DNA from 2 places in the Variovorax sp. P1_H2 genome. Region 1 is predicted to be linked to the other one. Evidence: predicted binding sites of a transcription regulator. Region 1 holds the regulator's gene; the other holds the start of a gene.

Region 1 (4,497 bases):
GACGAGTGGATCGAGGGCGAGGGCGAGGTCATCGAGTACGACAGCCGCGCCGACAACGTGAAGTTCATCCGCCGCGCGGTCATGCGCCGCCTGATCGGCGCCACGCCTAGCGACGAGAGCAGCGGTCCGCTGATCGTCTATGACCAGAGCAACGACACCTTCACGGTGAATGGCGCGTCGCTGCCGCCGAACGCCGGCGTGGCGACCCAGCCGAGCGGCCGCGTGAAGGCCATCCTGACGCCCAAGCCGGCGACCGTGCCGGCCGCGGCGCCGACGGCCGGCGCCGCCAAGCCCGCCGCCACGCCGGCGCCGGGCAATAGCCTGCGTGCCACCACCACGCTCGGCGGAGACTTCAAGAAGTGATCGAAGCAGCCGGAATCAGTGCCAGCGACGGCCAGCCGGGCAGCCGGCTGGAGGCGCGCAGCCTGCAAAAGAGCTATGGCAGCCGCAAGGTCGTCAAGGACGTGTCGCTGGCCGTGCAGAAGGGCGAAGTGGTCGGCCTGCTGGGCCCCAACGGCGCCGGCAAGACCACCTCCTTCTACATGATCGTCGGGCTGGTGCGGGCCGACGCCGGCGAGATCATGATCGACGGCGAGCCGATCGCCCACATGCCGATCCATCGCCGCGCGCGCATGGGCCTGAGCTATCTGCCGCAGGAGGCCTCGATCTTCCGCAAGCTGACGGTCGAGGAAAACGTGCGCGCCGTGCTCGAGCTGCAGAGCGAGCCCGACGAGCAGGGCCGCATGGTGTCGCTCGGCAAGGCGCGCATGGAAGAGCGTCTCGCCGAACTGCTGGCCGACCTGCGGGTCGACCACCTGCGCGATTCGCCGGCGCTGTCGCTGTCCGGCGGCGAGCGCCGCCGGGTCGAGATCGCGCGGGCRCTGGCGACCCAGCCGCGCTTCATCCTGCTGGACGAACCCTTCGCGGGCATCGACCCGATCGCCGTGATCGAGATCCAGCGGATCATCAACTTCCTGAAGGAGCGCGGCATCGGCGTGCTCATCACCGACCACAACGTGCGTGAAACGCTGGGCATCTGCGATCACGCGTTCATCATCAGCGACGGGCACGTGCTGGCACAAGGCACGCCTTCGGAGATCGTCGACAACACCGAGGTACGGCGCGTGTACCTGGGCGAACACTTCCGGATGTAGGAGCCCAATCTCGATGAAGCAGGGGCTTTCGCTTCGCGTCTCCCAGCACCTGGCGCTCACGCCGCAGCTGCAGCAGTCGATCCGGCTGCTGCAACTGTCCACGCTCGAGCTGAGCCAGGAAGTCGAACAGATGCTCGACGACAACCCGTTCCTCGAGCGCACTGCCGAGGAGGCGGCGCGCGAGGAATTCGGCCTGGAATCGGCGGATGCGCCGGTGCGCGACGAGGATCGGCAGGCCGAAGTCGAGGGCGATTTCGCGCCGGGTCCGTCGGCGCCGGCCGAAGTCGCGGTCGCCGCGTCCGAAACCGAGACGGCCACCGCCGACGCCGTCGACGCCGAGCCCGACTGGGAAGGCGACGGCACGGTCGACCTGGCGCCCGACGACAGCGAATGGGGCGGCGACGCCCCGGCGCGCACCAACAACCTGGGCGACGACGAGCGCACCGACGCCACCGAGCTGGCGCGCAGCCAGGAGTCGCTGCAATCCTTCCTGCACCGGCAGGCGCTGGGCCTGCGGCTCAGCGAGACCGATTGCGCCGCGCTGCGCTTCCTGATCGAGTCGCTCAACGACGACGGCTACCTCGAGGATTCGCTGCCGGCCCTGGCTTCGGGCCTGGCCGGCGACGACAACGACCAGTTCGACGACCTGGTGCACCACTTCCAGGTCGCGCTCGGCCTGCTGCAGAGCCTGGAGCCGGTCGGTGTCGGCGCCCGCAACCTCGGCGAGTGCCTGACGATCCAGCTGCGCGCGCTGGCGCATCCCGGCGAGAGCGCCGACGAGGCGCAGGTGCGCGAGACGGCCATCGCGATCTGCAAGCAGCCGATGGAGCTGCTGGCGCGGCGCGACTTCAAGCGGCTCGCGACCCTCACGCGCAGCAACGAGGAAGAGGTTCGCGCGGCCCTGCAGCTGATCGCCAGGCTCGAGCCCAAGCCCGGCCGCCGCTTCGTCGACGTCGAACGCAACGTCGTGATCCCCGACGTGATCGTCACGCGCATCGGCAACGGCACCCACACCAAGTTCCGCGTCATGCTGAACCCCGAGGTCATGCCGCGGCTGCGCGTGCACGACATCTACGCCGGCGCGCTCAAGCAGCACAAGGGCGAAGGCAGCCAGGCGCTGTCGCAGCGGCTGCAGGAGGCGCGCTGGTTCATCAAGAACATCCAGCAGCGCTTCGACACCATCCTGCGGGTGTCGAACGCGATCGTCGAGCGGCAGAAGAGCTTCTTCGTGCACGGCGAGCTGGCGATGCGGCCGCTGGTGCTGCGCGAGATCGCCGACGAGCTCGGCCTGCACGAGTCGACCATCAGCCGCGTGACCACCGCCAAGTACATGGCGACGCCCTACGGCACGGTCGAGCTCAAGTACTTCTTCGGCTCGGCGCTTGGCACCGAGACCGGCGGCAATGCATCGAGCACCGCGGTGCGGGCGCTGATCAAGCAGTTCGTCAGCGCCGAGGACCTCAAGAAGCCGCTGTCGGACAGTCAGATCTCCGAAATGCTCAAGGAGCAGGGGATCGAATGCGCGCGCCGCACGGTGGCGAAATACCGCGAGGCCCTGCGCATCGCGCCGGCCAATCTGCGCAAGGCACTCTAGCGATGCCTCGCGGCGCGGGCCTGGCGGTGCGCGGGCGGCGGCTCGGCGCGGCACTGATGGCGGCGCCTCTGCTGGCCGGCGGCTGCGCCATGCTGCCGGCCGAGTTCGAGCGCCAGCCATCGAGCGCGATCGCGGCCTCCGCGGCCACCACGCTGGGGCGGATCGCCAAGGCCTCCTCGCCCGATCCCGACCTGAGCGGCTTCCGGCTGATGCCCGGCGGCGACTTCGCGCTCGACACGCGCTTGCAGCTGGCGCGCCGCGCCGAGCGCACGCTGGACGTCCAGTACTACCAGATCGAGAACGACGAGACCGGCCGCTACTTCCTGCGCAGCCTGCGCGACGCGGCGCTGCGCGGCGTGCGCGTGCGGCTCTTGATGGACGACCTCTACACCTCCGGCGAGGACGAGCTGCTGCTGGCGCTGGCCGCGACGCCGAACCTCGAGCTGCGCCTGTTCAATCCGTTCCCGGCCGGGCGCGGCAGCATGGTGCAGCGCTTCTCGAGTTCGCTGTTCGATTTCGACCGCGTCAACCGCCGGATGCACAACAAGCTCTTCATCGCCGACGGCGCGATGGCGGTGGCGGGCGGGCGCAACATCGGCAGCCAATATTTCGCGCGGACCGCGGGCGCGAACTTCCTGGACATCGACACCTTCGTCGCCGGTGCGCTGGCGAAGCGCCTGGGCAGCCTCTTCGATCTCTACTGGAACAGCCCCTACGTGCGGCCGATCGGCACCGTGGTCGCTTCCTCGCTGACGCCCGAGGAACTGCAGCGGCGCTTCGAGCAGGCCACCGGCCCCGCCAACACCCCGGCGCCGCGGCCGCCGGCGCCGAACGACGTCCTGGGCTACGCGCCGCTGGGGCCGGAGCTGAAGGACGGCGCCCGGCTCGACCTGATCTGGACCCTGGCCGAGGCCTATGCCGACTCGCCCGACCGCGTGGTCGGCAAGACCGTGTCCTACGGGGGCGTGCCGCTGCTCGATGTCGACAGCGTGCGCTACAACGTGATCGAGCAGATGCGGCGCTCGCGTTCCGAAGTCACGCTGGTGTCGCCCTACCTGATCCCGGGCAAGGCCGGGCTCGAGGTGATGCGCGAGGTCCGCGGCCGCGGGGTCCGGATCAGCGTCGTCACCAATTCGCTCGCGGCCACCGACGAGCCGCTGGTCCACACCGGCTACCGGCGCTACCGGCCCGACATGCTGCGGCTCGGCGTCGAGATCCACGAGCTGAGCTCGGCGCGCACCAAGCGCAGCGTGCGGCTCGGGCTGTTCGGCTCGCAGGTCGGCCGGCTGCATGCGAAGGCGGCGATCTTCGACCGCCGCGCGCTGTTCCTGGGTTCGATGAACTTCGACCCGCGCTCGGACAACCACAACACCGAGATCGGCCTCTTCATCGCCAGCCCCGAGATGGCGCAGCAGATGCTCAAGCTGCTCGACGTGCTGAAGCAGCAGGGCGCCTACCGGGTGCGCTTTGCCGAAGGCAGCGAAGGTCTCGAATGGGTCACGATGGAAGACGGTGCCGACCCGGTGCTCACCGTCGAGCCCGACGCGGGCCTGTGGGACCGCGTGATGCTGGAACTGCTCGCGCCGCTGGCGCCGGAGAGCCTGCTGTAGAACCCGCGGGCCCCGGGCCCGCGCGCCGCTTCACTGGATGTTGACCGCCTCGACCTGCACCAGCAGCCTGACCTTGTCCTCGAAGCCGAAGGCCAGGCCCCAGTTGATGCCCCACTGGCTGCGCTCGACCGTGGTCTCG
Region 2 (4,497 bases), on a different contig from region 1:
CTGGTGCATCTGCTCTTCGGACTGCCGGTCCCAGTCGACGGCCTCCTTCTCGAGTTGCTGCGCGACCAGCAGGATCTCGGCCTTTTCCTTGTCGTAGCGGGCGATCTTCTCCTGCCAGGACGGCTTGCGATCCTCCGACGACAGGTCCCGCGCGAGTTCGGCGAGGGACTGCTTCGTGCTCTTGGCCTGGTAGAAGTTCCACTGGTTCGAGGCCTCGGTCTTCTTGATGCCCGCGTTGTTCTTGTAGAGGCCCGCGCTGGCCTGGGTGTGGCCGCCCATGTAGGCGAATATCGCCCCGACCGTGGCGATGACCGCGGTGCACACCGCGATCTGGCTGGTCATGCTCTTGCGGCCGGTGCCGTCACCGGCGTCCGAATGGTGGGTCTCGTGCGAACCGGCGTGCTCGAGCTCGTGGTCGTGCGGGCCATGCACGTGAAAGCCGCTTCCTGACATAGGGGTCTCCGAATCAATTGAATAAATGGGCGCGGCGCAAGTATGCCCAGCCTGAAGCGGGGTCCTGTCAGCCGCGCGAGACCTCGATGCTGTACAGCCCCCAGGGGCACAGCGCGAAGCGCTCCTTGAGCGGCTTGTCCTTGAAGGCCGCGAGCGTGTCGGCTTCGTAGATGGCCCACTGCGGGCCCAGCCCGCCGAGCGCGAGCGGCACGCCGTCCATCTCGGTGGCGACGATCATGCGGAAGCTGCGTGCGTCGGCCATGCGCAGCGGCACGACATAGCCGTCCACGGCACGAAGGCCGAGCATCGCATCGCCGGCCACGCCCACCGACTCCAGCACGCTGGTGAGCAACGGGCCGGAAAGCGCATGCATCCTGGCGTCGTACTCGAGCGTCGCCTTGATCCGGACGACCGGCAGGCGGCGCAGGGCTTCGGCGTCGAGCACGTACGCCTTGTCGAACTTGACGCCGTGCTTGGTCATCAACTGGTCGAGCGACGGATCGACCGGACCGCGGTTGGTCTTGCCGACCCCCCCGCTGACGGTCAGCAGACCCGGGCCCTTCGGGACCGGGTCGGCCGCGAGGGCGCGCGTGGCAGGCAGCAGCCCGGCAAGGGTTGCGGTACCGAGAAAGCGTCGTTTGTTCATCGGGCGATTGTGGGGGGATGGGCGCGCCTCAGGCCTGTTTGCGCAGGAACACATGCGTGGCCCGCTCGCCGGCGACGCTCTCCGCGCACGTGTAGCCCAAGGCAGGCAGGTCGAGACCCTGGAAGAGCGGCTCCCCGGCCCCGAGCAGCACGGGCCGCACGGCCAGGTGCAGCTCGTCGATCAGCCCCGCGCTCAGGTACTGCCGCACCGTGGACACGCCGCCGCCGAGGCGAACATCGAGGCCGCCCGCCGCGGCCTTCGCCTGCGCCAGCGCCGCATGGATGCCTTCGGTGACGAAGCGGAACTCCGTGCCGCCGGCCATCGCGAGCGGCGCGCGCGCATGGTGCGTGAGCACGAACACCGGCGTGTGATACGGCGGCTCGTCGCCCCACCAGCCCTTCCAGCTGTCGTCCGGCCAGGGTCCGCGCACCGGGCCGAACATGTTGCGCCCAAGGATCCACGCGCCGATGCCGTCGAAGCCCTGCTCCGCGATGCGGTTGTCGATGCCGTGCTCGCCATCGGCCTCGCCCTGCATCCGGCGCCACAGGCGGGTGGGAAAGAACCATTCCATCAACTCGGGGCCGCGCAGGCCGAGCGGGTTCTGCAGGTCCTGGCCCGGGCCGGCGCCGTAGCCGTCGAGGGAGATGGCGAAACTCTGGACGCGGAGTCTGGACATGGGGGTTCCTTGAACTTCAGCAGGGGGCGACCCATTTTCCGCTACCGGACCCGACAGCGACATCCATCCTGCCTGGCGCGCCGCACCAATCCGGCGACCCATGCGCCACAACGGCGCGCCGCGCCCTCCCTTGCCGACCGATCGAGCCTGATTCCGGGCCGAAAGCCCTCCGAGCGCCCGGCACGGTTGTTGCTTGACACCTTCCACTGTTCCGCCGGCACCGCTGCCGCGGATTTTTGCAGTGCCTCCGCTAATGACGGCGGGATTCGAGCGAACCGAGAGCGACGACGCTGGCGGTTCGCCTGTTCCAACCCAATTCGCATCCGTTCCACGCGGGGGCCCACTGCAGGCTGTCTTTCCGACAGCCTTTCCTGTGGTCTGCACCCCGTCAGGAGACCGGCTGCGTGCAGGATCCGACATGAAGATCGCAGTGATTGGCCACGGCATGGTGGGCCACAAGTTCCTCGAGCAACTCCACGAGCTCGACCTCGCCGGTGCACAGGTCACCGTGCTGTGCGAGGAGCCGCGCCCGGCCTACGACCGGGTGCACCTGTCCGAATTCTTCGCCGGCAAGACGGCCGAAGACCTGTCGCTGGTCGAACCCGGCTTCTTCGAGCGCAGCGGCTTCACGCTGCGCCTGGCCGCCCGGGCCGTGGCCATCGAGCGGCGCAACAACACCGTCACCACCGCCGACGGCGAGGTGGTGCACTACGACAAGCTGGTGCTGGCCACCGGCTCGTCGCCCTTCGTGCCGGCGGTGCCCGGCCGCGACCGGCCCCACTGCTTCGTCTACCGCACCATCGGGGACCTCGAAGCCATGAAGGCCTGCGGCGCCCGCTCGAAGAGCGGCGTGGTCGTGGGCGGCGGCCTGCTGGGCCTCGAGTGCGCCAAGGCGCTGCGCGACATGGGCCTCGAAACCCACGTCGTCGAATTCGCGCCGCGGCTGATGGCCGTGCAGGTCGACGAAGGCGGCGGGCGGGCGCTGCGCAACAGCATCGAGGCCCTGGGCGTGCACGTGCACACCGGCCGCAACACGGTGGAGATCACCGACGGCGCGGCCGCGCGGCACCGCATGGTGTTCGCCGACGGCACCCACCTCGAGACCGACATGATCGTGTTCTCCGCCGGCATCCGCCCGCGCGACGAACTCGCGCGCCAGTGCGTGCTGGCGGTCGGCCCGCGCGGCGGCGTGGCGATCGACAGCCACTGCCGCACCAGCGACCGCGACGTCTATGCGATCGGCGAATGCGCCTCGTGGAACGAACAGACCTTCGGCCTCGTCGCGCCGGGCTACGAGATGGCCCGCGTGGCCGCGAAGCACATCGCCGGGCAGGACGACGCCGCCTTCACCGGCGCCGACATGAGCACCAAGCTCAAGCTGATGGGCGTGGACGTGGCCAGCATCGGCGACGCGCACGGCAAGACGCCGAAGTCGCGCGCCTACCAGTACATCAACGAGCACAAGCAGATCTACAAGAAGATCGTGGTCAGCGAGGACGGCAAGCAGCTTCTGGGCGCGGTGCTGGTCGGCGATGCGGCCGAGTACGGCACCCTGCTGCAGATGGCGCTCAACGGCATCGCGCTGCCGGCCGATCCGGAGTTCCTGATCCTGCCGTCGAGCGACGGCAAGGCCAGGCCCGGGCTCGGCGTCGACTCGCTGCCCGACAGCGCCCAGATCTGCTCGTGCAACAGCGTCACCAAGGGGCAGATCTGTACGGCGGTCGGCGATGGCGCGTGCACCACCGCCGAACTGAAGGCCTGCACCAAGGCCGGCGCCACCTGCGGCGGCTGCGTGCCGCTGGTCACGCAGGTGATGAAGGCCGAGATGGCGAAGCGCGGCCTGGCGGTCAACAACCACCTCTGCGAGCACTTCCCCTACTCGCGCCAGGAGCTGTACCACCTGGTGCGCGTCGGCGAGATCCGCAGCTTCGAGGACCTGCTCGCGAAGCACGGCAAGGGCCTGGGCTGCCACATCTGCAAGCCCACCGCCGCCAGCATCTTCGCGTCGTGCTGGAACGAGTTCGTGCTCAAGAAAGACCTGGCCGCGCTGCAGGACAGCAACGACTACTTCCTCGGCAACATCCAGAAGGACGGCAGCTACTCCGTGGTGCCGCGCATGCCCGGCGGCGAGGTCACGCCCGAAGGGCTGATCGCGGTCGGCCAGGTGGCGAAGAAATACGGCCTCTACACCAAGATCACCGGCGGCCAGCGCGTGGACCTGTTCGGCGCCCGCGTGGAGCAGCTGCCGGCGATCTGGGAGGAACTGATCGCCGCCGGCTTCGAATCCGGCCATGCGTACGGGAAGTCGCTGCGCACCGTGAAGAGCTGCGTCGGCTCGACCTGGTGCCGCTTCGGCGTGGCCGACAGCGTGGGCCTGGCGGTCGAGCTGGAGAACCGCTACAAGGGTCTGCGCGCACCGCACAAGATCAAGTTCGGCGTCTCGGGCTGCACCCGCGAATGCGCCGAAGCACAGGGCAAGGACGTCGGCATCATCGCCACCGACCGCGGCTGGAACCTCTACGTGTGCGGCAACGGCGGCATGAAGCCGCGCCACGCCGAGCTGATCGCCTCGGACCTCGGCAAGGAAGAGATGATCCGGCTGATCGACCGCTTCCTGATGTTCTACGTGCGCACGGCCGACCGCCTGCAGCGCACCAGCACCTGGCGCGACAACCTCGAAGGCGGCCTGGACTACCTGAAGGGCGTGCTCATCGAGGACACG

What was found. Region 1 encodes sigma-54, which starts transcription at its own class of promoters, with help from an activator protein. Its sites were predicted from a motif close to TGGCANGNAANCTGCTTT; they were not measured.
Region 2: the regulator sigma-54 is predicted to act here: its motif matches at 1,954-1,971, upstream of nirB (nitrite reductase large subunit NirB).

Annotation. Positions count from the first base shown of each region.
Region 1 covers NZ_JBFUCJ010000157.1:5,808-10,304, reverse strand. Annotated here, with positions in the region: gene lptA (lipopolysaccharide transport periplasmic protein LptA) at 1-363, shown strand, start outside; gene lptB (LPS export ABC transporter ATP-binding protein) at 360-1,154, shown strand; gene AC1D2E_RS32270 (RNA polymerase factor sigma-54) at 1,168-2,748, shown strand; gene AC1D2E_RS32265 (phospholipase D family protein) at 2,751-4,358, shown strand; gene AC1D2E_RS32260 (YceI family protein) at 4,389-4,497, opposite strand, start outside.
Region 2 covers NZ_JBFUCJ010000012.1:39,629-44,125, forward strand. Annotated here, with positions in the region: gene AC1D2E_RS06875 (DUF4337 domain-containing protein) at 1-453, opposite strand, end outside; gene AC1D2E_RS06880 (putative pterin-binding protein) at 521-1,099, opposite strand; gene AC1D2E_RS06885 (dihydrofolate reductase family protein) at 1,128-1,775, opposite strand; gene nirB (nitrite reductase large subunit NirB) at 2,194-4,497, shown strand, end outside.